3 regions of the Nakamurella multipartita DSM 44233 genome follow, and region 1 is predicted to be linked to each of the others. Evidence: riboswitches for the same ligand, from Rfam matches in the RefSeq annotation. Region 1 holds a riboswitch; each other region holds the start of a gene.
The links. A riboswitch is a leader RNA that binds a small molecule or an ion and turns the genes downstream of it on or off. The one in region 1 is predicted to bind S-adenosylmethionine.
Positions count from the first base shown of each region.

Region 2: linked by a shared signal. The riboswitch ahead of NAMU_RS21470 (aminotransferase-like domain-containing protein) and the one ahead of NAMU_RS03895 (aminotransferase class V-fold PLP-dependent enzyme) in region 1 are both predicted to bind S-adenosylmethionine.
Region 3: linked by a shared signal. The riboswitch ahead of thrC (threonine synthase) and the one ahead of NAMU_RS03895 (aminotransferase class V-fold PLP-dependent enzyme) in region 1 are both predicted to bind S-adenosylmethionine.

Region 1 is NC_013235.1:862,452-872,542, forward strand. It holds gene NAMU_RS03890 (energy-coupling factor ABC transporter ATP-binding protein) at 1-27, shown strand, start outside; gene NAMU_RS03895 (aminotransferase class V-fold PLP-dependent enzyme) at 73-1,527, opposite strand; SAM riboswitch class IV at 1,572-1,686, opposite strand; gene NAMU_RS03900 (pyridoxamine 5'-phosphate oxidase family protein) at 1,783-2,769, opposite strand; gene NAMU_RS03905 (hemerythrin domain-containing protein) at 2,902-3,633, shown strand; gene NAMU_RS03910 (hypothetical protein) at 3,646-4,302, opposite strand; gene NAMU_RS03915 (hypothetical protein) at 4,260-5,330, opposite strand; gene NAMU_RS30810 (IS481 family transposase) at 5,478-6,470, shown strand; partial or broken gene NAMU_RS30815 (BTAD domain-containing putative transcriptional regulator) at 6,786-8,249, opposite strand; gene NAMU_RS03925 (hypothetical protein) at 8,427-8,969, opposite strand; gene NAMU_RS03930 (MIP/aquaporin family protein) at 9,266-10,087, shown strand.
Region 2 is NC_013235.1:4,812,103-4,822,193, forward strand. It holds gene NAMU_RS21465 (hypothetical protein) at 1-925, shown strand, start outside; SAM riboswitch class IV at 1,091-1,200, shown strand; gene NAMU_RS21470 (aminotransferase-like domain-containing protein) at 1,514-2,659, shown strand; gene NAMU_RS21475 (DUF1349 domain-containing protein) at 2,769-3,350, shown strand; gene NAMU_RS29510 (TraR/DksA family transcriptional regulator) at 3,347-3,700, shown strand; gene NAMU_RS21485 (LLM class flavin-dependent oxidoreductase) at 3,724-4,749, opposite strand; gene NAMU_RS21490 (NADP-dependent oxidoreductase) at 4,769-5,674, opposite strand; gene NAMU_RS21495 (glutamate--cysteine ligase) at 5,839-6,981, shown strand; gene NAMU_RS21500 (IS1182-like element ISNml3 family transposase) at 7,045-8,598, shown strand; gene NAMU_RS21505 (methionine ABC transporter permease) at 8,845-9,507, opposite strand; gene NAMU_RS21510 (methionine ABC transporter ATP-binding protein) at 9,504-10,091, opposite strand, start outside.
Region 3 is NC_013235.1:1,705,413-1,715,503, forward strand. It holds gene NAMU_RS07720 (ferrochelatase) at 1-1,204, opposite strand, end outside; gene hemQ (hydrogen peroxide-dependent heme synthase) at 1,201-1,920, opposite strand; gene NAMU_RS07730 (protoporphyrinogen/coproporphyrinogen oxidase) at 1,917-3,356, opposite strand; gene hemE (uroporphyrinogen decarboxylase) at 3,404-4,522, opposite strand; gene NAMU_RS07740 (glutamyl-tRNA reductase) at 4,660-5,952, shown strand; gene thrC (threonine synthase) at 6,050-7,339, opposite strand; SAM riboswitch class I at 7,353-7,493, opposite strand; gene holA (DNA polymerase III subunit delta) at 7,626-8,615, shown strand; gene rpsT (30S ribosomal protein S20) at 8,648-8,908, opposite strand; gene NAMU_RS07760 (lipase family alpha/beta hydrolase) at 9,050-9,973, opposite strand; gene NAMU_RS07765 (dihydrofolate reductase family protein) at 10,079-10,091, shown strand, end outside.

The DNA.
Region 1 (10,091 bases):
CCGGTCGGCTGCGCCCTACCGGGCTGACCGGCCGCCGATCAGCCCGGCGGCGGCCGGAACAGCCCGAGCGTCCTACCGCTGCCAGGGGGCGATGATCGGCAGCTCGCGGCCGTCCACCGCCGGCACCGGCCGGCCGTCGCGCACCACGTAGCGCAACCGCGGGCCGCGCTCAGCGATCGACTCGACCGCCTGCACCAGCCGCTGCACGTGCTCGGTGGTGGTGCCCAGCCCGACCGAAGCGCGCAGAGCCTGGCCGTTCTCGGCGTCGGCGCAGCCGGCCGCGCCGAGCAGCTTGCGCACCAGCGGGTGGGCGCAGAACGCGCCGTCGCGCACGCCGATGCCGTGCTCGGCGGACAGGGCGGCGGCGACCACCGCGGGCTTCTGCCCGGCGATGGTGAAGGTGGCCACGCCGATGCTGTCGGCCCGGTCGCCGAACAGCGAGTGCACGGTCACCCCGGGAATGCCGGCCAGGCCGCGGCGCAGCGTCTCGGTCAGTGCGGTCTCGGCCTGGGCCAAGGCTTCTCGATCGGCGGTGGCCAGCACGTGGCAGGCGGTGGCCAGGGCCACGGTGCCGGGCACGTTGGGTGACCCGGCCTCGTGCCGGTCGGGCAGCGGCTTGTAGTCGGTGGCGTCGTCCCGGACCGATGCGGTGGCGCCGCCGCCGATCAGGTACGGCGGGGCCGCGGCCAGCCAGTCGGCCCGGCCGATCAGCGCGCCCGTTCCGTACGGGGCGTAGAGCTTGTGCCCGGACAGCGCGACGTAGTCGACGCCGAGGTCGGTGATCGAGAACGGGCGGTGCGGGGCGAGCTGCGCGGCGTCCAGGGCGGTGCGGGCTCCTCGGGAGCGGGCGACCCGGGCCAGCTCGGCGACCGGCCACACCTCGCCGGTCACGTTGGACGCGCCGGTGATCACCAGCAGGGCCGGCCCGGGGGCGCGCCGGCGCAGGGCCTGGTCGACCAGGGCGACGGCGTGCGCGGGGGAATCGGGGGCGGGCAGCCGGACCACCCGGCGGTCGCGACCCGGGGCCCGCTCGGCCGACCAGGGCAGCAGCGCGGCGTGGTGCTCGGTCTCGAAGACCACGACGGTGGTCCGGGCCGGCAGGCAGTGCGCGAGCAGGTTGAACGAATCGGTGGTGTGCCGGGTGAAGATCACCGCGTCGTCGGCCCGCCCGCCGACGAAGCTGCGGATCGGCTCCCGGGAGCCCTCGTACAGGCTGGTGCAGACCTTGGAGTGCCAGCCGGCCCCGCGGTGCACGCTGGCGTACCGCTCCAGCAGCTCGTCCACGGTGTCGCGAACCACCCGCAGCGCCGGCGCGGAGGCGCCGTGGTCGAGATTGGCGTACTCGGCGGTGCCGCCGGTGGCCAGCGGCACCCGGGCGTGCGCGCCGACCAGGTCCAGGCCCGGGGCGTGCGGGTGGGTCACCGGGCCGCGACGGGCCGGCCGGACCGCCGCGGGAAGCTCCGTGGTCCAAGGGTTGTCGCCGGCCAGCGCGGCCGCCAGATCAGGTCGTTCGAGTGCGATGGTCACGATGGTCCACCCCTACGGTCCGTGGGACCACCAGGAAGACCGGAGGCCCGCGCTTGCCGAGCGCACCTCGCGCACGGCCAGGTCCTCACCCGGGGCACCCCACCGCGGTTGGAGGGTTGCCGGCCAGCAAGCCGGGGCTATCTGCTGGCACTCATGACCTTGGACGTGGACGTTAGCAGACGCCTGGGCGCCGCGCTACGACCTGGATCACACCGGCGGCACCGGTCCGGGACGGCCCCCCGCGCCGACCGAGGCCTACTGGGCGCCGGGCTGCTCGCACGCCCGGTGGGCCGCCCAGTCGATCGCCGGCCGGTCCAGCCCGCGCCGCTGCAGGTAGCGGTTCGCGGTCCGGCGGGCCCGAATCACCACTCGCGCCATCTCCACCGCGTTGGCCGGGAACATCGTCGGCAGCATCCGGTCGGGCCGGAACATCCAGGTGCCGGCCCCGGATCGGACCAGCTGACCCACCGCCCCGATCTGGCGCTGGTTCCACAGCAGGTCGTCGTGCCGGTGCAGCAGCACCGACGCCGGCCCGGCGGTGAGCGCGGGGCCCGGGTCGTCGACCAGAAAGGCGCCCGACCCGGGTGCGGGGGTGAGCCGAACCCGCCGCAACACCGGCAACTCGCCGTCGGCGGCGGTGCCCAGCACGGCGCCGGAGAATCCGGGCAGTTCCTGCGCGAGCCGGGCCCAGGCGCCCCCGTCGGCCGGCGTGGCGACGGCCGCGCCGCCCATCGGCCGCCGGTCCGCCGCGGGCGCCGTGCTGACCTCCACCGGGGTCACCGTGATCACCAGCCGCAGGTAGTACCAGTCGAAGAGCCGGCGGCTGAACCGGTTGGCGCCGTAGGTGCGGGACGCGGGTTGCCGCTGGGCCAGGCGCTGCCAGTAGCGCTCGAGTCCGGTGGTGCCGGGATGGATCTGTTCCGGGCACCCGGCCGTCCCGCGGACCAGGATCTGCGGCAGATCGGTGCGCCCGGTCCCGGTCGGATCGGAGAACAGCAGGGCCACCCGGGGGTCGCGACGGATGTTGAACGCCTTCTGCGGGAACGAGATCGAGGTGGTCAGCACGATCCGGTCGGTGGCCGGGTCCCAGTCGAAGACGGCCGGCCAGGCGATCGGGACGCCGTTGCGGGACAGAGTGGCCAGCTCGCAGGTGCGGTACTGGTCGATGGCGGTCCGGATGTCGATCCGGCGATCGGCCGGACGGGTGGTCGGGACGGCGGGGGTGACGGTCAGGTCGGTCATGGCGCCGAGTGTGGACGGAGGCGCTGAAGGACCACTGAAAGCCGGCCGAACCCCGGGTCAAGTCCACCTCAAGTGCCGGCCAAGGCTCCGGGCGCACGGTGGGCCGACCACCACCGACCCCAGGAGCGCCCGATGCCCACGTCCTGCCCGCCCGTTCCCCAGATCCGGCTCCCGGGTCAGGCCGCCGCGCCCGCCGGTCCGTGCGACCTGACCCCGATGTACCTGATGCACCATGCGTTTCGCCGCGACCTGCGCCGGTTCGGGGCCGCGGTGGCGACGACGGCGGTGGACGAGCGCGACACCTGGCGCGCGCTGCAGGGCCGTTGGCGCCGGTTCGCCCGCATCCTGCACCACCATCACGCCGGTGAGGATGAGCTCCTGTGGCCGCTGCTCCTGTCCCGTGTCGACGCCGCCGGCGACCCGGATGGTCGGGCCGTGCTGCTGGCCATGGAGGCCGAGCATGCGGAGATCGATCCGCTGCTGGCCGGCTGCGCCACCGGGCTCGATCGGCTGGCCGCCGGGGCGGGTGAGGACACCCGGGCAGCGTTGGCGGTGCGGGTGGCCGCCACCGCCGAGCGCCTCGGACATCATCTGGGCCATGAGGAGTCGGCGGCCATGACGCTGCTCCAGGCGCACGTGACGCCGGCGGAATGGCACGGGATGGACGCCGGCTTCGCCGCGCACTATTCGGCGCGGGACAAGCTCTTCGCCGTGTCCTGGGTCCTCGACGGGTTGCCGCCGGACGTCCGGCGTTCCGTCCTGCGCACGTTTCCCGGCCTGCTCGCGCTGGCCTGGCGGGTGGCGCTGCGGCCCGCCCACGCGCGCCGCGAACGGCGCATCTTCGGCTCCGGATCGGCTCGGTGACCGAGCTGCCGGTCAGAAGCCGTACCGGGCGCGCAGATCGGCGAGCCAGTCGGCCACCACCGGGGCCGGCCAGCTGGCGCACAACCGCGCGGCGTCGTCGGCGTGCCGGCGGGCCACATCGATCTCGCCGACCGCGGCGGCCGCCGCCGCCAGGAAGGCATCGATCGGTCCCAACGGCGGGCCCGTCCCGGCCGCGGCGGTCCGGCCGGCCCAGGGCAGCATCAGCGGATACAGCCGGCCGGCCAGCTCGGGCCGCCCCACCACCAGGGCGGCCTCGGCCAGGATCGCGAAATCAAAAGGCGCGGCGAAGCTGTCGGCATCCAGCGACACCGGGCGCCGGTCCAGCATGGCCGCGGCCGGCGCCAGCCGGCCGCTGCGGATCAGGCCGATCAACACCCCGGTGTCGGTGTCGGTCGCGGTCGCCTCGGTCAGCCCGCGGAACAGCTCCAGAGTGACCTCGGGCTCACCACGCCACAAGGCAATGGTGGCCCGCGCGGCCGTCACGGCCTCGGTGCGGAACGGGAAGGTGGCCAGTGCGGCCTGCCGCAGGTTGTCGGCCAGCAGGGCATCGGCCTGCTCGAACCGGCCCTCCAGTGCCAGCCACGCGGACTGGTAGGCCCCCAGCATCACCTGCAGCATGCGCAGGCCGTGCCGGTCGGCGTGCTCCATCGCCTCGGCGGCGGGATCCGGCGCTCGGCGATCCGTCCGGCCTCACCGGCGTGGACGGCTCGCCAGAACAGACCGACCCCCGCACCGTCGGGATCACCGGCGGCGCGGGCACACTCGATGGACTCCTCGGTCAGGGCGGTCCGCCGATCCAGGGTGGACGGTCCCATGACGGCCAGGCTCAGCGTGCGGCAGGCGAACGACTGCAACCGTGGTTCGCCGAGCCGGCGGGCCATGGCGAAACCACGTTCGGCGTGGGCCACCCGCTCCGCGGGGTGCCCGTCACCGCCCGGCGCCGTCCAGAACAGTTCCCGGGACAGGGCCAAGAACACCCGGCAGCGCAGGGGTGAGTCCCCCTCCGGCAGATCGCGGGCGGCGGTGCGCAGGGCATCGACGGTGACCGGGTGCTGCGCCCCCTCGGGCACGTTGGACCACAGCCCGCCCTCGGCGGCCGCGATCCCGGCCAGCGCGATCCGCTCGACATCACCGAGCCGGCGGGCGATCTCGATGGCCTCGGTGGTGGCGGCCCGCTGCCCTTCGTTGTCCGCGGCGGCCCGGCAGGCCGCCGCCCGGGCCAGCAGCAGGTCGTAGCGGTCACCCGGGCCGGTGGTGCGGTCGGCGCTCTGCGCGTGCAGGGCGGCGGCCAGCAGGGCGGCGGCCTCCTCATGGGCGGCCAGCCCGGTCGCCTCGGTGGCCGCGGCGACCGCGGCCGGCCAGGCCCGGGCGGCGTGCGCCGGCCCGGCTCGCAGCCAGTGCCGGGCGATCTCGGCCCGACGGTGACCGGAGCGGTCACGATCGAGCAGGGCGCCGGCCACGGCGGCGTGCCGCCGCGGCCGGCGCAGCGCGGAGTCGTTGGCCTCGATGGCATCTCGCACCAGCGCGTGGCCGAATTGCAGCTCGCCGGTGCCGGTGACGACCAGCAGGCCGGCCTCCACCGCCGGTTCGAGCGCGTCGAGCACCCCATCCGGATCCAGGTTCGCGGCGCCGGCCAGCAGGTCCGGGTCGATCGCGCGACCGGCAACGGCGGCCACGCGCAGGATCTCCTGGGTCGGCGCCGGTAGCTGTTGTATCCAGGGACATTGGTGACACGCCGGGTCGGCTGGTTGCGGGCATGAGGGAGGGTCCCCTTGGTGAGGTGTGAAGCGACCAAGCAAACACGCCGAACCAGGAGGACCCTCGTGGCCCACCGTAACGCCCCGCTGACCCCCGAGGGACGCCGACGCCTGTGCCAGCGCGTCGATGCCGGTCGGCCGATCTGTCACGTCGCCGCCGAGGCCGGCGTGGCCCGGCAAACCCTGGCCAAGTGGCACGCCCGCTGGAAGGCCGACGGTCCGGCCGGCCTGCAGGACCGCTCGTCGCGCCCGGTGTCCTCACCCGGCCAGGTCGACGCCCAGGTCGAGGACGTCGTGGAGTATCTGCGGCGGCACCTCAAGCTCGGTCCGGTGATGCTGGCCGCGGAGCTGCGCGAGTTCGGGATCACGCTGGCGCCGTCGACGATCCACCGGGTCCTGGTGCGCCGGGGCATCTCTCGCCTGCGGGACCTGGACGTCACCGGCCATCAGCTGCGGGAACCGGTCCGCCGGTACGAGTGGGCCGCGCCCGGTGACCTGATCCACGTCGATGTGAAGAAGATCGGCCGCATCCCCGACGGCGGCGGCTGGCGGATCCACGGCCGGGGCAACGACGCCCACCGAGCCTCCCAGCGGGGTCAGCGACCCGGGTACGCGTTCCTGCACACCGCGATCGATGACCGGTCCCGGCTGGCCTACACCGAAGAACTGGCCGACGAGAAGTCCGTGACCGCGGCCGGTTTCTGGGCCCGCGCGGTCGAGTTCTTCGCCGCGCACGGCATCGAGAGGATCCACCGGGTGCTGACCGACAACGGTTCCTGCTACCGCGGCAAGGACTTCAACACCGCGCTGGGGGCCACGGTCCACAAGTACACCCGACCGTACCGACCGCAGACCAACGGAAAGGTCGAGCGGTACCACCGGACCCTGGCCCGGGAATGGGCCTACCGCCAGGCCTGGTCCTGCAACGACGAACGAGCCGCCGCCCTGGCCGGGTTCGTGCACCGCTACAACTACCATCGGCCGCACACCGCGCTGAAGGGCAAACCGCCCGCCTACCGCACGCCAGCCGTTACCAACCTGTCCGGGCTCAACAGGTAGCCGGCCCACGCGCGCCGCGATGACGTCGGTGACCGCGGCCGGCACCCCGCCGACCCCCGGGTCGGGTCCCCGCGCCGGATCGGCCGCGCGCAGCAGTTCGAGCAGGAAGAACGGGTTGCCGCCGGTGCGCTCCCGCAGGGCGGCGCCGTCCGCCGGGACGTCCGGCCGGTGAGCGGCGCTGAGCGCCGTGACGTCGGCCACCGACAACCCGGACAGGTCCAGGCCCACCGCCGGCCGCCGCGCCAGGGCCTCGCCGAGCTCGGCCAACCCGCCGGTCGGCGCCGGATGCGCCCGCCGCGTGACGACCACCGCCAGCCGGCCGCGGTCGACCGTGTCGGTGATGTGCCGCAGCAGGGCCAGGGTCGACGGGTCGGCCCAGTGCAGGTCGTCGAACACGAGCAGGTGCCGCTCGCCGGCCGTGATCCGGGCCAGGGCCCGGGCGACGGACTCGAAGCGGGTGAACCGGTCGGCGCCGCCGGGCCGGTCGGCCCGCACCAACGCCACCGCCTCGGCCAGCCCGTCATCGGTCCGCGACTCGGCGAGCGAGCCCAGGACACCGACCCACGGCCACAGCGGGGGCGCGCCATCGTCGGACGAGCAGCGACCCACGTGCACGCCGAAACCCCGTGCGCGGGCGCGGATCCCGAGCTCTTCGGTGAGCCGGGTCTTGCCGATGCCGGGTTCACCGACCAGCAGGGCGATCCGCACGGAGCCGGCCTCGGCGTCGTCGAGCACGCCCAGCAACGCGGACAGCTCGCGTTCGCGGCCGACGAGCGGGGCGCCGGACCGGACGGTGACCGGGCCGGTCATCGCCACGGCGGCCGGCAGCGCGGTCGGGTCGGGTCCCGGAGCCGGCCCGGCTCCCGGCACCGATCCGGGGACCGAGCGGGCGGTGACGACGTCCTGGCGCAGGACCGCCAGTTCCAGCTCCCGCACCAGCGGGCCCGGGTCGATGCCGAGCTCGGCGTCCAGGGACTGCCGGACGGTGCGCAGCGCGTGCAGGGCATCCCCCTGCCGCCCGGCCCGGGCCAGGGCGAGCGCGAACAGCGCCCAGAGGTCCTCGCGCAGCGGATGGTCGTGCGCGACCGGACCGAGATCGGCCACCACGGTGGATTCCTGGCCCAGGGCCAGGTGCAGGCGGGCCCGATCGGCCAGGGCGGCCAGGCGCAGGTCGGCCAGCCGGGCCCGTTCGGCGTCGGCCGCCGGGTGCCGGTCCAGCTCGGGATACGGCTCGGCGCGCCACCAGGACAACGCCCCGGTCAGCTCGACGGTCAACCCGGTCAACGCCTCGGCGGTCAGTCCGGCCGGAACGGTCAGCGGATCGGCGCCGGTGAGCCGGGCATGCACGTCCTGGACCACCCGGGCGAAGCGATGCGCATCGACGGCATCCGCCGGAACCCGCAGTTCGTAGCCGGCGGGCGAGGTGAGCACGGTCTGGGCGGCGGCGCGCGCGGCCCGGCCCGGTTCCAGCACCTTGCGCAGGCTGGAGACGTAGGCGTGCAACGACGCGGTGACTGCGGCCGGCGGCGTCCGGCCCCACAGGAAATCGATCAGGGTGTCGACGGGCACCGGACGGTTGGCATGCAGCGCCAGCGCGGCGAGCAGGGCCCGAGGTTTGGGTGATCCGAGCTCGATCGCCGTCGACCCGCGGTGCACCCGCAGGGGTCCGAGCACCTCGATCCGCATGGGCGCCGAGTGTAGGAGCCCCCGGCCGGGTGGCCACCCGCAGATCGCGGGTGGCCACCGGGGGGCCGGGCCCCGGCGGTCGACGCTGACCATCGGGGCCCGATGCGGCGGCGCCGGGCGGTGATTGCCCTCGGTGACCGGCGGCGGACTAACGGCAGCGGACTAACGGCGGCGGGCGACTCGGCGGCTGGTGCGGCGGGCGACGCGGCGGCAGGCGAACATGGGGGCGGACCTCCCTTCGGTCAACAGCGAGACGGTCACTGGCGTGGGTCAGGCCGGGGCGCCGCTGGTGGCCAGCGCGTGCAGTTCCGCGGCCTCCTCGGCGGTGTGCAGACCCGCTTCGACCAGGTCCAGCGGGCTGATGAAGCCGTCGCTGATCCGGTACCCGCCGGCCCGCATGATCGCGTCGCGCAGCGGAACCGCCCAGTGATGCTCCAGCAGGATCAACGCAGCGGCCGAACCGTTGGGCACGTCCTCCAGGATGTCCCAGTCGTCGGCCTCGCCCAGCGGGCTGAAGTCCTCCGCGGCCCGCTCGGCTCCGGCGGCCGCACCGGCCACCATGCCCTCCTCGCCGTCCTCCCCGAGTCCGATGAGACCGCCGATGATGCTTCCCATCTCGATGGCTTCGTCGCGACTGAGGTTGCTCAGGTGGACGACCTCGACATCGCCGGCGTCGTCCTTGTAGACGGCCAGCGCGTCGACCACGCGCACGGTGTCGCTCGCCCGCAGCCGTTCCAGTTCGGCGATGATCTCGCCGTGGAAATCCGGGTGCGGGAAGCCCAGCACGATGAGCTGGACAGGGCCAACGGCCATGATCGTTTCCTCTTCCGATCGACGGGAGCAGTGGGTCACCGGCGGGGGTGACCCGGTGAGGTGACGTCGGTGTCACCCTCGGCACCGTCCCCACTGTCCGCGCCGCACCTGCGGGCCGCCTCACCCGACCGGTGTGAGAACCGCCGGCGAGTTCACGGCGTCCTCGGGCGGGCGCGCTGGATCCGCACCGGTCCGCTTCATCCGTTTCATCCTTGTCGGGCGAGGAGCCCGGTCGGCGGGCGGTGCCAGGATCGGGCCGCGAGGGCTCGTACCCGCCGTCCGCCCGAGGAGAATCGATGGCCACGTCCACGCCACGGCCCAGCCCGGCCCAGGGGCAACTTGCTGCCCTGGAAGACCAGTTCATCAAGATGGCCGAGGATTTCGACGACCGGTCGCAGGAATGGCGACGTCTGTTCTCCGAACTACTGGGGACGTTCTTCCTGGTTCTGGTGGCCGCCGGCGGCGGGATGATGGGCCAGGCGTTCCCCGACACCATCAGCCGGACCGCCGCGGTGACCGCCCCGGCGCTGATGGTGCTGGGCATCATCCTGTTCATGGGCAAAGTCTCCGGGGCCCACCTCAACCCGGCGGTGAGCATCGCCTTCGCGCTGCGCGGCGACTTCCCCTGGGCGCGGGTGCCCGGGTACATCGTCGTGCAGCTGATCGGCGCCGCGCTGGCCGCCTGGTTCCTGCAGGCGGTGATCGGCGTGTCCGCGCAGTACGGATCGAACTACCCCGCGGCCGGCTATTCGGCGTTCCTGGCCATGGTGATGGAGGCGGTCCTGACCTTCGCCCTGGTCTGCGTCATTCTCGGTACGGCTTCAGGGGCGCAGAATGTCGGCGTGGTCGGGGCCATCGGTGTCGGTGGTTACATCGCCCTGGCCGGCCTGTGGGGCAGTCCCATCTCCGGCGCGTCGATGAACCCGGCCCGCACCTTCGGTCCGAATCTGGTCAGCATGGACTTCGACTCCTACTGGGTGTACGTGGCCGGTCCGCTGCTGGGTGCGGTGCTGGCCGTCGGCGTGGCCTTCGTGCTCCGCGGGCGCGGGGGTGGCCGATCCGGTTCCGCCGCCGCGCAGGGCGTGCTGTTCACCGAGGTGGCCAACCCGAACGCCTGAGCTC
Region 2 (10,091 bases), 2.1 Mb from region 1:
CCCGATGAACTTCTACACGCTGTATCGCGCCCACAACCATCACTTCCGCATCTACGCCGCCATGCTGTCGGGCCGGTCCCGGGTCGCCCTGGAGACCGCCGAACAATTGGAGCAGTGCATTCCAACGGAGCTGCTGCGGGTTCCGTCCCCACCCATGGCCGACTGGCTCGAGGGATTCCTGGCCATGCGGGTGCACGTGCTGATCCGGTTCGGTCGGTGGCCGGACATCCTGGCCCTCCCACTGCCGGACGACCGGGATCTGTATTGCGTGACGACCGCGATGACGCACTACGCCCGGGGCGTCGCCCTCGCCGCCACCGGGCACGTCGAGCGGGCCGGAGTCGAGAGAGTCCGCATGCAGGCGGCGGTCGCCCGGGTGCCGCCCGAGCGCATGCTGTTCAACAACACCTGCCGCGACATCCTGGGCGTAGCCTCCTCCCTGCTGGACGGCGAGATCAACTACCGGGCGGGTCATCTCGATCAAGCGTTCGCCGACCTGCGCCGGGCGATCGACCTGGAGGATGCCCTGCCCTTCGATGAGCCCTGGGGATGGATGCAGCCGACCCGGCACGCCTACGGCGCGCTGCTGCTCGAGCAGGGCCACGTGGCCCGGGCCCTGGATGTCTACACCGCCGACCTCGGCATCGACGACACCCTGCCGCGCGCCCTGCAGCACCCCGGCAACGTCTGGAGTTTGCACGGCCTGCACGAATGTCTGACCCGGCTCGGCCGGGACGCCGAGGCCCGGCTCGTCGCCCACCAGCTGCGCCTGGCCGCCGCGGTGGCCGACGTGCCGATCCAGGCTTCCTGCTTCTGCCGGCTGTCCACGGTGGAGCCGCTCCGCCAGGAGCCCGCGGATCTCGAGTCCCCCGGACGCGACAGCGGCTCGGAGCGGTCCGACCACGGGTGCTGCAGCCCATCGTGATCACTGCGGCACCGACCGCCGTGGCCGATCGCACAACCGCCCTGAGCGTCGCGAGGAGTGCTGCGGCGCAGGCTGATCGGTGCCACCATGCCGGGACGATGATCAGCTGGCCGTGGAGAGCCGCCGCGTTGACACCTCGGCGAGAGGCTGGCTACAGTCCCCATCGGTGACCAGACGCAGCGTCAAGCCCTGACTTGCTGCTCGGCAACCCTCACGTCGCAAGACCGGGTGCCCCAGGTGATCACTCGATCCGGTCCTCCGGATCAGCACGACGACCCTCGGGTCGACACCGACGGAGAGCATCGTGAACGCAGCGCAGGTGGGCCCGACCTTCCGGGCGACCAAGCGCCGGCACGTTGATCTGGCCCTGGTCGCCAGTTCCGGCTGTCGTCTCTGACGTTCAGCCCCCATCCTCCGCAGCGACGCATCGACCCACCGGATGTCCCGACCCGGCGCCGGTCGGCTCCTGTCGCACCCCTGTCGACCTGAAGGTGCCCCATGACAACCATTACCCAGACCCGCACGGCCACCGCCACATCCCCCGCCGAGACTTCGACACTTCCCCCGATCAGCCGACTCTCCCGCCGGTTGAGCGAACCTCGGGGGTTCGGCGACCAGACGCTGATCGTTCCCCGGCCCGACGCGATCCGGCTGCTGGGCGGCATTCCCGCACCGGAGGCGCTGCCGGTGCCCGACATCGCCCGTGTCTCAACAGAACTCTGGACCGATCCGGCGGCCGCGACTGCGGCGCTGCAGTACTCGTCGGCGACCGGCTTCACCGGCCTGCGGGAGTGGATCGCCCGGCGTGAGGGCGTCGATCCGGCGCGGGTCGTCATCACTAACGGGGGCCTGCACGGGCTGTCGCTGGCCGTGCTGACCGTGGTCGAGCGCGGCGCCACGGTCGCCGTCGACGACCCGATCTTCCCGCTGTTCCTGCGGGTGCTGGAACTGGCCACCGATGCGGTGCTGCCCATCCCGGTGGACGGTGACGGGCTGGACGTCGAGGCCCTGGCCGCGCGGCTGGCCGCCGGAGAGCGGATCGGCGCCGTCTACACCGTCCCCGACTTCCACAACCCGTCCCAGGGCACGCTGACCACCGACGGCCGGCGCGCGCTGGTCGCCCTGGCCGAGCAGTACGGGTTCTACCTGCTGATCGACAACCCCTACCGGGAGCTCCGTTTCGCCGGCGACGACCAGGGTCTGCGGCCGTTCCACGAGTCCGACCGGGCGATCGTGGTGAACACGTTCACCAAGACCCTCGGTCCGGGGTGGCGGGTCGGCTGGCTGGTCCTGCCCGAGCAGCTGGTGCCCCCCGTCATCCGGTTGCGCAACCGGCTCGACGGCCACTCCTCCACGGTCACCCAGACGCTCATCGAGCACCTGGTGCTGACCGACGACGGCTGGTTCGACCGGGTGCTGGCACCGGCCCGCGCGCTCTACGCGGAACGGGCTTTCGCGCTCGTCGACGCGCTCGAGGCGGAGCTGCCGGGGGCGTTCCGGACCGTCCGCCCGGAGGGCGGGTTGTTCCTGTGGCCGCGGCTGACCGATGACCGCGTCGATGCCGCCGCCCTGGCCGACCGGGCGGCCGCCCACGGCGTGCTCTACCAGCAAGGTGAGTTCTTCGCCTCCGGACCGGATCGGTGGGAGGCCTCCCGGCACCTGCGGTTGGCCTATGGCGATCGCACCCCCGAGGAGTTGCGCGAAGCCGTGCGCAGACTGGCCGCGGCCTTCTAGCGTGGAGGGGGTCAGTAGCCAGTGGGCCAGTGGCCAGTGGGTCGTCGTGGGTACAGTCCCCTGACGGTCGTGGCCGACCGATGGCCCGGCAGCGGTGGAGGTGGTCCGGATGGCCCAGGTGCCCTGGTCCGCGGGTCGGTGGACGCACGCGCCGGCCGCCGTGGTCGAGCGCGACGGCGACCTGCTGGTCACGGCCGTCGAGGGCAGTGACGCCTGGCGGGTGGCGTCCTACGGGTTCGTCCACGACAGCGAACACGCCCTGGTCGTGCCGTTCGCCAACGGTTCGGCCATGGAGGTGGAATTCACCGCCGTCTTCCGCGAACAGTTCGATCAGGCCGGCCTTTTCGTCTCCGTCTCGGAGCAGCGGTGGATCAAGGCCGGGCTCGAGTATGCCGACGGCGCGGTTCAGCTCGGGGCGGTGGTGACCGACGGTGTCTCGGATTGGTCGTTGGCCCCGGTCCCGGACTGGGCCGACCGGCGCGTCACCGTCCGCGCCAGCCGTGACGGCGATGCCATCACCCTGCGGGCCGGGGTGAGCGGCGGGCCGCCACAGCTGGTCCGGCTCATTCCGTTCCCGCCGGACCTGGCGGCCGCGGCCGGACCGTTCGTCTGCGCACCCACGCGGGCCGGCCTGCAGGTGCCGCTGCACAGCTGGCGGGTGACCGAGCCGGACGACGGGCTGCACCCGTGACCGCCGCCGATGCGGACGGCCGGCAGGTGCTCGAACAGTTGCGGGTGCGGCTGACGGCCGAGCTGGAGGCGCACCACCGGGCGCTGCTGGAGATCCGGCGGCTGCGCGCCGACCGATCGGATGACGACGAGCACGACCCCGAAGGCTCGCCACTGTCCGGTGAGTGGTTCCGGATCGACGGCATGCACCGGGCGGCCCAGCAGCGCGTGCGCGATGTCGACGAGGCCCTGGCTGCCCTCGACGCCGGGCGCTACGGCATCTGTGAACGCTGCGGCTGCGCCATTGCCGCCGGGCGGCTGGCGGCGCTGCCCACCGCGACCCGTTGTGTGTCCTGTGCCGGCCGGCGGTGACCGGCCGGTTCCCTCGCTCCGGCTCAGGCGGCCGGGCGCCAGCCCAGGGCCGGCCCCAGCCTGGTGGCGATATCGGTGAGGATCTGCACGTAGTCGGCCGGTTCGAACGAGAACGGCAGGGCGAAGGCCACCTCGTCGACCTCCCGGAAACCGGCGTGCGCGAACAGCTGCTCGGCGATCTGGGCACTGCTGCCGATCAGATCCCGGGCGAACAGCATGCCGCGGGGGCCCTGCGGGCCGGCTGTCCTCGGCGTCCGCGCCTGCACGTACGCCTCGTACTTGGCCCGCTGCTCGGCGGTCGCCGAATCGGTCGGGATGACGACCAGGCCCTGGGACACCCGCGCGGACGGCCCGGCCGGGTGGGCCGCCCGGAAGGCCACGATCTGCTCGCGCTGGATCTCGGCAAAGTCGGTGGCACCTCCGGGTTCGGCGAAGACCACGCTGCTGGACAGCAGGTTCATCACGTGCTCACCCGCCCACCGGGCCGAGCGCAAACTGCCCGCCCCGTACCACATCCGGGCCCGCAGTCCGGGTGAGTACGGCTGCACCCGGTCGGAGAACTCCTCGAAACCCTGCCGGCCGGCAAAGGTGGACGCGGTGCGGCCCTCGACGAACGCCAACAGCCGCTCCACCCGGGTGTAGCTGAAATCCTCGACCTCGGCGGTGTCCGGGTACAGGGCCGCCTTCAGGTGCTCGTACTGCATCGGGGGCCCGACGCTGATGCCCGGGTTGATGCGCCCACCGGAGAGCAGATCCACCGTGGCCAGATCTTCGGCCAGCCGCAACGGGTTCTCCCAGCCCAGTGGCGTCACCGCCGTGCCCAGCTCGATCTGGCTGGTGCGCTGACCGGCTGCGGCCATCATCGCGATCGGCGAGGAGATGCCGTACTGCAGATGCCGATGGCGCAGCCACGCGCTGTCGAACCCCAGTTGCTCACCGAGCTCGATGACCTCCAGGGTGGCCCGGTGCCCGGCCGCCGGATCGGCCGGGTCGAACAGACCGATGGTCAGAAATCCCAGACGGCGCAGGGGTTGACCGGGGACCGGCACGGTTGTCTCCTCTTGACGGTCAGGACTCGGGAATCAGCACCAGTTTGCCGCGAACGTGCCCGCTCTGGCTGATCTGGTGCGCTTCGGCGGCCCGGCTGAACGGGAACGTCTGCACCTTGATCACCAGCGCGCCGTTCTCCAGCAGCGCGGCGGTCTCCGCCAGCGCCTGCCCGGCGGTGGCCGCGCGTCCCGTGGTGAGCTGGATGCCCGAGTCACCGGCGTCGAACCGGGCGATCGTGACCACCTGAGCCGGTTCGCGGACCAGGCTCAGCAGGTCGGCCACCGGGGTCTTGCCGGCGACGTCGAACACCGCGTCGACCCCGTCGGGGGCCACGGCCCGGACGCGATCGGCCACGCCCGCGCCGTACTCGACGGCGGTGGCGCCGATCTCGCGCAGGTAGTCCTGATTGTCCGGCCCGGCCGTGGCGATCACGGTCGCCCCGCGGGCCACCGCGATCTGCACCGCGACCGCACCGACGCCGCCTGCCCCGCCGTCGACGAGCACGGTGCTGCCCGCGGTCACACCGACCAGGTCGAAGGCCCGGATGGACGTCTCGGCCGCCACCCCCGCGGCCGCGGCGACGGCCCAGTCGACCGACGCGGGCTTGCGCGCGTAGACCTCGAGCAGAGCCTGGTCGGCCGCCGTCGCCGATCCCAGCCCGAAGACATCGTCGCCGACCGCGACATCGTCGACGCCTTCCCCGATCTCGTCGACCACGCCGGAGGCGTCGAAGCCGACGATCCCGGGGCTGGTCAACGGCTTGCCCTGGGCCATGTACCCGGCCCGCAGCTTCCAGTCCAACGGATTCACGCTGGAGGCCCGCACCTGGACCCGCACCTGGCCGGGACCCGGATGCACCTCGGGCGCCTGTCCGACGCCGAGCACCTCGGGACCGCCGTATTCCTGGAACTGAACCGCACGCATGGGGTTTCCTTTCTCGGGAGGCCCGAACGGCCACCGATCAGACGCCTGGACCGGCGCCGAGCCAGTGACAGCGGCAACGCATCTCTCGATGGGATATTCCCGGCCCGTCCCCCAAGTGCCCGGGCCGCGCGCACCGGGGTCGAGCGGGCTGACAGGATCGGACGATGGGCACCATCGACTTCGCGCCGTCCGAGCGGTCCCGGCTCGGCATCGAATGGGAGATCGCCTGCGTCGACCGGCGCAGCGGGGAGCTGTCCCCGGCGGCACCGGAACTGCTGTCCCGGCTCGGCCCGGCGAGCGCCTTTCCCCACGTGACCGGCGAGCTGTTGACCAACACGGTCGAGATCGTCAGCGCGCCGCACCGCCGGGCCGGCGATGCGGTGGACGATCTGACCCGGATGGTCGACACGGTCTATCACCTGGCCGAACCGCTGGGCGTGCAGCTGATCTCCTCGGGGACCCACCCGTTCAGCCAGTGGTTCCAGCAGCAGGTGACCCCCGGAAACGACCGGTACGCCACGCTGATCGACCGCACGCGCTGGTGGGGCCGGCAGATGATGATCTGGGGTGTCCACGTGCACGTCGCGGTGGACGATCGGGACAAGGTGCTGCCGATCATCGACGGGCTGCTGACCTACCTGCCGCACTTCCAGGCGTTGAGCGCGTCCAGCCCGTTCTGGTCCGGCGAGACCACCGGGTACGCCTCCAACCGGGCGCTGATGTTCCAGCAACTGCCGACCGCGGGCCTGCCCCCGCAGCTTGCCGACTGGGCGCAGTACGAGTCACTGGTCGACGACCTCACGCATACCGGCGTCATCGACGTGCTGTCCGAGCTGCGCTGGGACATCCGACCGTCGCCAAAATGGGGCACGATCGAGGTACGCACGTTCGACGGCATCTCCACGGCCCGCGAGATCGGTGCGATCGCCGCGCTCACCCAATGCCTGGTCGAGTACTTTTCCCGGGAACTCGACGCCGGGCGGACCGTGCCCACCCTGCAGCCCTGGTTCGTCCGGGAGAACAAGTGGCGGGCGGCCCGCTACGGCATGGACGCGATCATCATCCAGAACGCGGCCGGCGACGAGCGTCTGGTCACCGAGGACCTGCACGAACTGGTGCCGCGCCTGGAGCCGGTCGCGGCCGACCTGGGCTGCCCCCAGGAACTGCAGGACATCCTGCAGATCGCGGACCACGGCGCCAGCTACCAGCGCCAGCTCCGCGTCGCCCAGGCCCATCACGGCAGCCTCAAGGCCGTGGCCTCCTCGCTGGTCCGTGAGCTCCGGGAGGGGCGGCCGACCACGCACTAGGACGCTCCTGAATTATCCGTATGTCGGCCCCTGTTGATCTTGTGGGTTCGGGATGATCTTGGTGTGCAGGGTCGGTCGCGGGATCAGCGTGAGTTGTTGGATGCCGAGTCGGTAGTCGGTGGGCTGCTCAAGCCGGGCAGCGTGTTCGCGTTTCTGGCCGCGCACCGTCGGGAGGTGTTCCCGGACGGCATGTTCGCGGATCTGTTTCCGTCGGGTCGGGGCCGCCCGTCAGTGCCGGCCGACGTGATGGCGTCGGTGATTGTGCTGCAGGCTCTGCACGGCCTGTCCGACGCGGACACGGTGGACTCGGTGACGTTCGATCTGCGGTGGAAGGCAGCGTGCGGGTTACCGGTGACCGCTGCGGCGTTCCATGCCACGACATTGACGTACTGGCGGCGTCGGCTGGCCGCTTCGCAGTCGCCGAACCGGATCTTCGACGCGGTCCGCCAGGTCGTGGACCAGACCGGGGTGCTGGCTGGAAAGAGCAGGCGAGCGTTGGATTCCACGATCCTGGACGACGCGGTCGCCACCCAGGACACGGTCACCCAGTTGATCGCGGCGATCCGCCGGGTCCGCCGCGAGGTACCCGGCGCCGCCGAGGTCGTCGGCGAGCACTGCTCGGCTCACGACTATGACGACCCGGGCAAACCGGCGATCGCCTGGAACGATCAGCAGGCCCGCGAGGCCCTTGTCGATGCGCTGGTCACCGACGCGCATCGGGTGCTGGGACACCTGCCCGACCAGGAGCTCGGACCGAAGGCGGCGGACGCGGTCGCCCTCTTGGCGTTGGTCGCCGGGCAGGACGTGGAACCGGTCGAGGGCTCGGACGGCACCGACGGACGGTGGCGGATCGCGCAGCGGGTCGCCCCGGACCGGGTGATCTCCACCGTGGACCCGGAGGCGCGGCACGCCCACAAGACCGTCCACCGGCGGCAGGACGGGTTCAAGGCACACATCGCGGTCGAACCCGACACCGGTCTGGTCACCGCCTGCGCGGTGACCATGGCCAGCGGACGCGGCAACAGCGACGCCGAGGTTGGACCCACCTTGCTGGCACAGGAGACCGAAAAGCTGCACGTGCTGGCCGATTCGGCGTACGGATCGGGATCCGCGCGGGCCGAACTGGACCATGCCGGGCACATCGCGTTGATCAAGCCGTTCCCGCTGCGGTCGGCCGTGCCGGGCGGGTTCACCCTGGACGACTTCACCGTCGACCCCGAGGCCAGGACGGCCACCTGCCCGAACGGGGTGACCCGGTCGATCACCGCGCAATGGTCCGTCACCTTCGGAGCGGCTTGCCGCGGCTGCCCGCTCCGGGCCCAATGCACGACCAGCGACGCCGGTCGATCGCTGAAGCTGACCGAGTACGAAAGCCTGCTCAGGGCGGCCCGTCGACAAGCGGAAACCGAGGACTTCCAACAGGTCTACCGACGGCACCGGCCGATGGTCGAACGATCGATCTCCTGGCTGGTCCGCGGCAACCGCAAAGTCCGCTACCGCGGCGTCGCCAAGAACGACCACTGGTGGCACCACCGCGCCGCTGCGATCAACCTCAGGCGAATGCTCACCCTCGGGCTGACGCGGGTGAGCGGGACGTGGACCATTGCACCGGCCTGACCGGCCGGCACGAGACCTCACCGGGCCGTGAGCAACGGCCCGTCCCTCCGATCAGTCAGGAGAATCATCCAGGGCCGGGCGACGACTCAGGACCACGCCTGACAGCCCGATCACGCGCGAACGCTCCCACTGTCCCAAAGCGAACTCCCGAACCCACAAGTGACCGTTATTCAGGAGCGTCCTAGCCGGCCGGGCGGCGGCGGTCGACCGCCGCCGCCCACTCGACGGTCGCCCGGATCGGCCCGATCAGCGCCGAAGAGCCTTGCGGGCCAACCAGTTGCCCACGAACTGGGCGACCTGGACCAGGATGATGATGGTGATGACCGCGATCCAGGTGACCACCCAGTTGAAGCGCTGGTAGCCGAAGGTGATCGCGAAATTGCCCAGACCGCCCCCGCCGACCGCGCCGGCCACGGCGGTCATGTCGACCACCGCCACGAACGCGAACGTGTACCCCAGGATCAACGGCCCGAGTGCCTCGGGTATCAGCAGGGTGACGATGATCCGCATCGGGCTCGCCCCCATCGCCCGCGCCGCCTCGATCACGCCCGGGTCGATGCTGACCAGGTTCTGCTCGACGATGCGCGAGATGCCGAAGGAGGCGGCCAGGGTCAGCGGGAAGATCGCGGCCGCGGTGCCGATGGTCGTGCCCATCGCCAACAGGGTCAGCGGGCCGACCGCGGTGATGAAAATGATGAACGGGATCGGCCGCACGAAGTTCACGATGACGTTGAGAATCGTGGAGGCCGGCCCGCTTTGCAGCAGTCCGCCCTTGCGCGTGGTGTACAGCAGGATGCCGATCACCAACCCGAAGAACCCGCCGACCACCATCGTGACGGTCACCATCACCAGCGTCTGACCGATCGAGCTCAAGAAGACCGGCCACAACGTGCTCCAGTCGGTGCTCATGCCACGTCCTCCACCACGGTCACCGCACGCAGATCGGCCACCGTCCGGTCGACCGAGTCCGGCGAGCCGACCAGCTCGAGGGTGATCTTGCCGAACGAACCGTCGTGCAGGGAGGTGATGCCGCCGAAGACGAAATCGAACTCCAGGTCGCTGACCCGGGCCCGGTGGGCCAGGACCCGCCCGATGCGGTCGTCGTTGGTCACGTCGACCAGCACGAGCCGGCCCTGATGCCGCTGCTTGAGCCGCTCGACGTCCACCCCGTCCGGCCGGTCCCGCAAGGCGGATTCGACGAACTTACGGGTGGTGTCGGCCTGGGGCCGGGAGAAGACTTCATACACCGATCCGACCTCGATCAGCCGGCCCCGGTCCAGCACCGCGACCCGGTTGGCAATGCTGCGCACGACGTCCATCTCGTGCGTGATGACCACCACGGTCACTCCGAGTTCGGAGTTGACCCGCTGCAGCAGACGCAGCACGTCCTCGGTGGTCTCCGGGTCCAGCGCGCTGGTCGACTCGTCGGCCAGCAGGATGGACGGGTTGGTGGCCAGGGCCCGCGCGATCCCCACCCGTTGCTTCTGCCCTCC
Region 3 (10,091 bases), 840 kb from region 1:
CCCCGGGGATGCCCGAGGCGGCCAGCCGCTCGCCGTCCACGTCCAGCCCCTGCCAGTCGGCGGCCGAGTCGACCGCCGCGGTGGTCGGCCGGGTGACCCGGGCGTTCACGCAACAGCGGCTCGCGCAGAAGTCGGGCCGCCGGATCGCGCCGGCCAGGCCGCCGGCCGAGCCATCGGGGCCGGCCAGGCGCTCCCGGATCAGGGCGACCAGCTCGGCCACGAACCGGGGATCGGTCCCGGGGGTACCGACGCGGGCGAAGAACAGCCCGGCCGCCTGGGCGGTGTCCGCCGCCTCCCGGTCCAGATCCCAGATGACCTCGACATGGTCGGAGACGAAACCGATGGGCACCACGATGACCCCACGGGTGCCAGCCTGCGCCAGGGCGGTGATGACGTCGTTGACGTCGGGTTCCAGCCACGGCACCGACGGCGGCCCGGACCGCGACTGGTAGGCCAGTTGCCAGGCCGGAACCTCGCCCACCCGAGCCGCGACCTCGTCGATGACGGCGGCGGCCACGGCCAGATGCTGGGCCACGTAAGCGCCGCCGGACCCGTGGTCGCCCAGTTCGGCCGACCCGGAGGTGTCGGCCATCGTGGTCGGGATGGAGTGAGTGGTGAACACGATCTGCAACTCGGGCACGGCGACGCCGGCCGCCCGCGCGGATGCGATCGCCGCGGCCGTGCCGTCCACGAACGGGGCCCGGAACCCGGGCCGGTCGAAGTACGGCCGCACCTTGTCGATCCGCACCCGGCCGACGAGATCGGTGGAATGCAGAGCCATCCCGAAGTCCTCGCGGTACTGCCGGCACGAGGAGTACGACGAGTACGCCGAGGTCGCCACCCCGAGCAGCCGGACCTGTCCGTCGGTGTGCGCCTGACCGACCACGTCGGCCAGGTAGGGCGCCCAGTTCCGGTTGCCCCACAGCACCGGCACGTCGAGCTCGGCCTGTAACGCGGCCTGCAGGTTGCGGTTCTGCTCGTTGATCGGCGAGCGCCCGCCCAGGGCCTGGTAGTGGTGCGACACCTCGACCAGCCGCTCGTCGGGGATGCCGCGGCCGCGGGTCACGTTGCGCAGGAACGGCATCACGTCGTCGGGACCCTCGGGGCCGCCGAACCCGGCCAGCAGCACCGCGTCGTAACCGGGGACCGTGGGATCGCCGGTCGGGCCAGCGGTCTGGGCCGCGCTCGGGGGACTGACCGTCATCGCAGAACCTCGACCACCCCGGCCTCGTCCACGCGGCGACCGCTGAAGAAGGGGACCTCCTCGCGGACGTGCAGGCGGGCGCCGGACGCGCGCAGGTGGCGCATCAGGTCGACGGTGTCGTGCAGCTCGTCGGCCTCCAGGGCCAGCAGCCACTCGTAGTCGCCGAGGGCGAACGCGGCGACGGTGTTGGACAGCACCTGGTCGTACTCGCGGCCCATCATGCCGTGCTCGACCAGCATCCCGCGGCGCTCGGCGTCGGGCAGCAGGTACCACTCGTAGGAGCGGACGAACGGGTAGACGGTGGCCCAGTTCTTGGCCGCGGCGCCGGCCAGGAACGCCGGCACGTGACCTTTGTTGAACTCGGCCGGCCGGTGCAGGCCCATCGCCGACCAGAACGGGGCCAGACTGCGACCGACGCTGGTGCGGCGCAGCGACCGGGCGGCGGACTGCAGCTGCTCGGCGGTCGGGGCGTACCACCAGACCATCAGGTCGGCGTCGGCCCGCATCCCGGACACGTCGTAGTAGCCGCGGATGCTCACCCCCTGCTCGGCCAGCTCGGCGGACAGCTCGACCAGCTCGGTGGTGGCCTTGTCCACGGGGGCGTCCAGCTCGTCGGTGCGGGCGTAGACGGAGTACGCGGTGTAGACGATCTGCTCGTTGATCTGCCGGGCCGTCGGCCGGGTTCGGGCCGGCGCCGCTGTCTGCTCGTTCGTCACGCAGACCATCCTGCCCGACCGGGGCCCGCGCCCGGCCCTCCGGTCGCGTTGAACTGGCCACAGCCGGCGGCGGTCAGGCTGGCGATCAGCGCGGCGGCCTGGCCGCGGGCGTCGGCGATGACGGCGCCCAGGCCGGTGCCGGCCATCGCCGAGCCGACCACGGTCAGCCCCGCCGGCGCGGCGGCGGCGCGCAGGGCGGCCACCGCGGCCGCGTGGCCCGGCCGGGGCACCGGCAGGGCCGAGTCCCAGCGCACGACGGCGGTGCCGACGACGTCACCGGGGCGCAGCGGCACTCCGAGCAGTTCGCCGGCGTCGGCCAGGGCCAGCGCGGGCAGCTCGGCGTCGCCGGGGAGCACCTCGCCGGCGCCGCGGCCGTAGGACAGGCGCAGCACGTGCCGGCCGGGGCCGGCGGCCCGGGCCAACCAGGGCCACTTGGCGGTGGCATGGGTCAGCGCCTTGGCCCCGGGCCCGCGGGCCCGGCGGGCGACCAGGATGCCCGTGCCCCGCGGGGCGGCGTCCAGGCGTTCGTCGTCGAGCACCAAGGTGACCAGGGCGACCGGGGCGACCGGCTGGTCCAGCGCTGCCGTCAGCGCGTGGTCGATCCGGTCGGGCATCAGCTCGCGGGTCACCGGGGCGGGCAGGGCCAGCAGGACGTGCCGGGCCGGCACGGTTCCGGCGTCGGTGTGGACCTGCCAGCCGTCGGTCAGCCCGGACAGCCCGGTCAGTCCGGTCACCCGGACCCCGGTGCGCACGGTGCCGCCGGCCGCGGTGACCGCGGCGACCAGCGCGGGCACCAGGGTGTGCAGCCCACCCTCGAGCGAGGCCACCGCCGACCCGGGCCGGCCGCCGGCGCCGCGCAGCTGCCGGGCGGCCCCGGCCAGCGAGCCGGCCTCGGCCAGGGCGGCGGGCAGGGCGGGGGCGACGGTGGCGATGTCCAGGACGTCCGGGTCGGCCGCGTAGACGCCGCCGGCCACCGGTTCGACCAGCCGTTCCAGCACCCGCCGGCCCATCCGGGTCCGGACCAGGGCGCCCAGCGAGCGGTCCGGCCCGCGAACCGGGAGCAGCCGGTCGGCGCCGGCCCGCAGGGCGCCCGGCAGCCCGATCACCCGGCGCACGTCGGCGGCGAAGGGTCGGCCTGGGATGCCCAGGAACGCCAGGGCCGGCAGCGGCGCGGCGCCGCCGGCGTGCCGGACCCAGGCGCCCACCGGTGAGGGCTGGCGCACCCGGTCGGTCAGTCCCAGCTCGTCGATCAGGGCGGCGGTGGCCGGGCGGGCCACCGCGAACGATTCGGCGCCGGCGTCCAGGTCGAGCCCGCCCACGGTGTGCGCGCAGACGACCCCGCCGGCCCGCGCCGCGGCCTCCAGGACCAGCGGGCGCAGCCCGGCCCGGGCCAGATCCAGGGCGGCGCTCAGGCCGGCGAGGCCGGCGCCCAGCACCACCACCTCCGGCCCGGAAGCGGGGTCCGGCCCAGGATCCCGCGGGCTCATTCCGGCCGGGAATGCACGAACTCGACCAGCTCGGTGAGCACGTCCGGGTCGGTGTCCGGCGGGACGCCGTGACCCAGGTTGACCACGTGCCCGGGGGCGGCCCGGCCGCGCCGGATCACATCCTCGGCGTGCGCATGCAGGGCCTGACGGCCGGCGAACAGCAGGGCCGGGTCGATGTTGCCCTGCACCGGCGTCGCGCCGCCCAACCGGTCGCTGGCCTCGTCCAGCGGGATCCGGTGGTCGATGCCGACGACGTCGGCGCCGACGTCGCGCATGGCGGTGAGCAGCTCGCCGGTGCCGACGCCGAAATGCACCCGCGGCACCGGCAGGTCGGCCACCGCGGCGAACACGGCCGCCGAGTGCGGGGCGACGAACCGCTCGTAGTCGGGCCGGCTCAACGCGCCCGCCCAGGAGTCGAAGACCTGCACCGCCGAGGCGCCGGCCAGGATCTGGGCCCGCAGGAACGCGCCGGTCACCCCGGCCACCCAGGTCAGCAGCGCGTGCCAGACCTGCGGCTCGGCGTGCATCAGGGTCTTGGTCAGCCGGTGATCGCGGCTGGGCCCGCCCTCGACCAGGTAGGAGGCCAGGGTGAACGGGGCCCCGGCGAAGCCGATCAGCGGCGTCGACCCGAGCTCGGCGACCACGCCGGCGGCCTCGGCCGCCACCGGCGCCAGGGCGTCGGGATCCAGCGTCGGCAACGCGGCGACGTCGGCGGCGGTGCGGATCGGGGCGGCCACCACCGGGCCGGTCCCGGCCACGATCTGCACGTCGATCCCGGCCAGCTTGAGCGGCACCACGATGTCGCTGAACAGGATCGCCGCGTCCACGCCGTGCCGGCGCACGGGCTGCAGGGTGATCTCCGCGGCCAGCTCGGGCATCAGGCAGGACTCGAGCATGCCGATGCCCCGGCGGACCTCGCGGTACTCGGGCAGCGACCGGCCGGCCTGGCGCATGAACCAGACGGGCCGGTGGGCCGGCCGGGTACCCCGGTAGGCGGCCAGCAGCGGCGCCCCGGCGGTGCGGCCGTCGACCAGCGGATGGGTCGGGGGGAGCGCGTCACCCATCGGGCCGGCGGCGGTCCCGGTGGCGGTCTCGGAAGCAGTCATCCCTGCCATCGTGTCACCTCGGCCACCCGGCCGGCCGGCGCGGTGCCCGGCTCCGGACAAAAGTCCTGGTCAGACCGGGTCGGCAAAGCTAGGTGAGGCTTGCCTTCGTACCGGGCCGGACGGTCCCACCGGTAGCATTCCGGATCATGCTCATGGTTCTTGGCGCCAGCCATCACGACCTCGAGCTGACGCAGTTGGACCGGCTCGCCATGCACCCGACGCTGCTCAGCCGGGCCGTCGGCGAGCTGGCCCGCCAACCGGACATGCCGATCGACGGCGCCGTCGTCGTCTCGACCTGCAACCGGCTCGAGATCTACCTGGACGCCGCCCGGTTCCACGACGCGATCGAGGGCGTCGCCGCCCAGCTGGCCCAGGTGACCGGGCTGGACGCGGTCGAGGTCGCGGCCATGCTCAAGGTCCGGGTGGGCGCGCCCGCGGTGGCCCATCTGTTCACCGTGGCCTCCGGGCTGGACTCGATGGTCGTCGGCGAGGTGGAGATCGCCGGGCAGATCGCCCGGGCGCTGCGCGAGGCGCAGGCCGCCGGCACCGTCTCGCCCCCCATCAACCAGCTGTTCCAGACCGCGGCCCGGGTGGCCAAGCAGGTCGCCACCGAAACCGGGCTGGGCGCGGCCGGCCGGTCGGTCGCCTCGGTCGCCCTGGACATCACCGGCGTCGGCCCGGGCGGGCCGGGCGCGCAGACCGCGCTGATCATCGGCACCGGCGCCTACGCGCGGGTCGTCGCCGCCGAGCTGCGCACCCGCGGGGTCACCCAGCTGCTCGTGCATTCGCCCAGCGGCCGCGCCGACACCTTCGCCGACCGGCACGCCGCCACCGCCGTGTCCGCCGCCGACCTGGTCGCGACCATGGCCCAGGTCGACCTCGTGGTGGCCTGCAGCGGGCAGTCCGCCGGGATGCTCGACGAGGCCATGCTGGCCGCCGCGGTCGCCGCCCGGTCGCGGCCGTTGCCGATCATCGACCTGGCCCTGCACCCGCATGTCGCCGGACCGGCCCGGGCAGTGCCCGGGGTGCGTGTGGTGGACCTGCATTCGGTGCAGCAGCAGGTCGATCCGGCCCACCTGGACGCTGTCGTCTCCGCCCAGGACATCGTCATCGCCGGCGTCGCCGCCTTCGAGGAGCGGATGGCCATCCGGCGGTTGGATCCGGCCGTGGTCGCGTTGCGCCAGCACGTCACCGGCACGGTGGAGAAGGAACTGGACCGGCTGCGGGCCAAGTACCCGGCCGACGTGGCCGCGGACGTGGAGCGGGCCCTGCACCGGGTGACCCAGGCCCTGCTGCACACCCCGACGCTGCGCGCCCAGGAACTGGCCCGCACCGGTGACGGCGCCGGTTACGTCCAGGCCCTGCACACGCTGTTCGGCATCGACATCACCGAATCGGAGACCGCGGCGCACCCGGTCGCCGCCCTGCGCACCAGCTGAGCCCACCAGCACCGCGCACCAGCAGAGCGCACCAGCCGAGCACTCCGAGCCGGGCGGCCCGTCGACGACGAACGACGACGAACCGCCCGCACCGGGGTCAGGCCAGTCCGGCCGCCTCGAACGCACCCAGGGTCGGCTTGATCGTCGCGGTCGGCCCGACCTCGCCGGCGATCGCGTCCAGCGTCTTGAGGCCGTCACCGGTGTTGAACACCACGGTCTCGGCCTCGGGGTCGAGCTGGCCGCTGGCCAGCAGCTTGCGCAGGGTGGCGATGGTGACGCCGCCGGCGGTCTCGCCGAAGATGCCCTCGGTGCGGGCCAGCAGCTTGATGCCGGCGATCACCTCGTCGTCGCTGACGTCCTCGATCGCCCCGCCGGTGCGCCGGGTCACGTCCAGCACGTACGGGCCGTCCGCCGGGTTGCCGATGGCCAGCGACTTGGCGATGGTGTCCGGCCGGACCGGCTTGACCACGTCCCAGCCCTGCTTGAACGCCTCGGACACCGGCGAGCAGCCGGTCGCCTGGGCACCGAACACCTTGTACGGCGTGGGTTCGACCAGGCCCAGCTCGCCCAGCTCGGTGAAGCCCTTGTCCACCTTGACCAGCTGCGCGCCGGAGGCGATGGGGATGACGACCTGCTCGGGCAGCCGCCAGCCGAGCTGCTCGGCGACCTCGAAGCCCAGGGTCTTGGAGCCCTCGGCGTAGTAGGGCCGGACGTTGACGTTGACGAACGCCCAGTCCTCCTGCTCGGCGGCGATCTCGCCGGCCAGCCGGTTGATGTCGTCGTAGTTGCCGTCGACCGCGACCAGGGTGCCGCCGTAGGCGGCGGTGGTCAGGATCTTCTGCTGCTCCAGATTGGCCGGGATCAGCACGACGGACCGGATGCCGGCCCGGGCGGCGGCCGCGGCGACCGCGTTGGCCAGGTTGCCGGTGCTCGGGCAGGCCAGCACGGTGAAGCCGAGCTTGCGGGCCGCGGCCAGCGCGACGGCGACGACGCGGTCCTTGAACGAGTGGGTCGGGTTCCCGGAGTCGTCCTTGACCCAGAGCCGGCGCATGCCCAGCTCCTTGGCCAGGTTGTCGGCCCGGATCAGCTTGGTGTTGCCCGGGTTCATGTTCGGGGTCTGTGCGACGTCGGCCGGCACCGGCAACAGGTCGGCGTACCGCCAGATGTTCGCCGGACCGGACTCGATCCGCTGCTTGAGGGCGTCGCCGCGCAAGGTGAACTCGTAGGCCACCTCGAGCGGCCCGAAACACTCCATACACGCGTAGTACGGGCCCAGTTCGACGCGGTTGCCGCACTCGCGACAGGACAGCGCGACGGCGGGACCCAGATCGATGCCGGGCGCGGAGGCGGAACCGGCGGACCCGGGGGTGGACAGCACAGAGGTCATGACGAGGCCTTTCTGCTCATCTTCCCCGCCGAAGCGGGACGGAAGTGGCACCTGCTGTCGATCGGCCCCGGACGCGCGGTCAGGAGATGACGATCATCAACAGTGGTTGCCGGGGCTTCATCGGGCCGTGTCCCTCTGCCCCTCTGGATGAGGTGGGTTCTTCAGTTGTCCGGCAATCGTAACGCATCTCCCGAGGCCGCCGACCGGTCGCGACGGCCGGCCGCGACGACTGGCCGGGGGTCGTCGATCGGCGGTGCGGCGGCCGGTGTCACAGCCCCCTGGCACCATGTCGGGCATGGCGCAGACGGGATCCGGGTCGGGTGAGCTGACCCCGCTGGTGCTTCTCACCGGTGACGAGCAGCTGCTGGTCGACCGGGCGATTTCCCGGGCGACGGCCGCGGCCCGCCGGATCGAGGCGGGCGCCGAACGCCGCGACGGCGTCGCCGCCGGGCTCACCGTGGGGGAGTTCTCCGACCTGGTCGCGCCGAGCCTGTTCGCCGAACCCCGGGTGGTGGTCATCCGCGGCGCGCACGAGGCCGGCAAGGACCTGGCCGCCGCGCTGATCGGGTACACCAAGGACCCGGTCGAGGGGGTGTGGCTGGTCGTCCAGCACGCCGGCGGCGCCCGCAACAAGGCCATCGGCGAGGCCCTGACCAAGGCCGGGGCCACCGTGGTGACCTGCAACAAGATCACCCGGCTCAACGAGCGGATCGACTTCGTCCGGGCCGAGATCCGGCGGGCCGGCGGCACCACCAACCCGGCCGCGGTGACCGCGCTGGTCGAGGCGGTCGGCTCGGATCTGCGGGAGCTGGCCGCGGCGGCCGACCAGCTGGTGGCCGACACCGGCGGCACCGTCGACGAGCAGGCGGTCCGCCGCTATCACCGGGGCCGGGCCGAGGTCACCGGGTTCACCGTGTCCGACGCCACGATGTCCGGTGACCTGGCCGGCGCGCTGGAGTCGCTGCGCTGGGCGCTGGGGGTCGGGGTGGCGCCCGTGCTGGTCGCCGATGCGCTGGCCGATGGCGTCCGGACGGTGGCCAAGGTGTCCGGGGCCAAGGGCGGCAATTCCTACGCGATCGCCTCCGCGCTGGGCATGCCGCCGTGGAAGGTCGATCGAGCCCGGGGGATGGCCCGCGGCTGGTCGACCGACGGGTTGGTCGGCGGCATGGCGATCGTGGCCGAGCTGAACGCCGCGGTCAAAGGCGCGGCGGTCGATGTCGAGTACGCGTTGGAGCGCGCGGTGATCGATCTGGTGGCAGCACGAAAGCGCCGGTGACCCGCTCGGTCACCGGCGCCGGAAGCGGTGGATCAGACCTGGTTGACCAGCTGGGTCAGCGCCGACTTGCGGTTGGCGGCCTGGTTCGCGTGGATGACGCCCTTGGAGGCGGCCTTGTCCAGGCTGCGGCAGGCGGCCTTGAGCTCGACCTCGGCCGCCGTCTTGTCGCCGGCCTCGGCTGCGGTCCGCACCTTGCGCACGGCCGTCTTCAGCGACGACTTGACCGACTTGTTGCGCAGTCGCGCAGCTTCGTTGGTGCGGTTGCGCTTGATCTGGGACTTGATGTTGGCCACGCCGGAATGCCTTCGTTTCGTCGTTGGGAGTGACCGACACGTTCGTCGATCGTGGGTGTGACGCCGTCGGGCACACACGGCGGTCCACTTTACCAGCCGCCACAAGCCGGTCACAAACCCGAGCTGATCTTCCCGTAGCGATCAGGGGCAACGATACGCGGTCGGCTCGGGCCGGCCGTCGCTGTCCAGCGCGGCGCCCACCCAGCCGACCACCCCCGGGTCGGCGGGCAGGTCCAGGTGCGAGACCGTCGCCCGGGGGCATCGGTCCTGGATGACCAGCGACCGGACCCGGTCGGCCGGCCCAACCGGCGACTGCCCGTCCACCGGCGTCACCACGGTGTCGTCCCGGCTGGAAATGGTCGCGTAGCGCACCTGCCCGTCCAGGTCGCCGCCGGCGTCCAGCTCGGTCAGCAGGGCCGAGCCGGCGGTCTGATCCGCGCAGGCCGGACAGGCGGCCGCCGGCACCCCGGTGAGCAGGTCCGCGGTCGAGCCGTGGAACGACGGCGCGATCAGCACCGCGCTGGCCACCGCCGGGGCCAGACCGTCCAGCCGCAGCGCGGTCCGCAGCACCAACCCACCCTGGGAGAACCCGACCACGTCGACTTGATCGGCCCCGGTCGCGGCGCGGACGTCCTGGACGAAGCCGGCCGCGGCGCTCGCCGAGTCACGGACCGGGGCGACGCCGGCCAGGGAGTAGTTCAGGCCGTAGACGCAGCGCCCGCCGGCCTGCAGCGCCGCGGCCAGGGCGGTGAAATTGCTCTGCACCGTGGAGAACGTGCCGGGCAGCAGCACCACCGGCCGCTCCGCCGACCGGCAGGACGGGTCGTTCACTCCGGGGACGTGCACATCGGGAAGGGGGGACCGGATCCGGGACGGGGACGCAGTCGGTGCCAGGGTCGGCACCGACGACGAGGGGGTCGGGGCAGCGGTGGTCGGGACAGCGGTGGTCGGGACGGCGGTGGTGGCCGGGTCGGTCGGCGCGCCGGCGGCGGAGCAGGCGCCGACCGCCAACAACAGCCCGACCAGCACCGATGCCGGTCGGCCGGCCCGAACAGTGCGCCTCATCGCCTGCCACCGTAGAGCCGGCCGGGGTCCCCGGAGAAAGTCGGAAGAAAAAGTCGGAAGAAAAGTCGGCCCGGCTGTCGTCCGGCGCGGTGGTCGTTCGTGGTCATGGTGCAAGGGG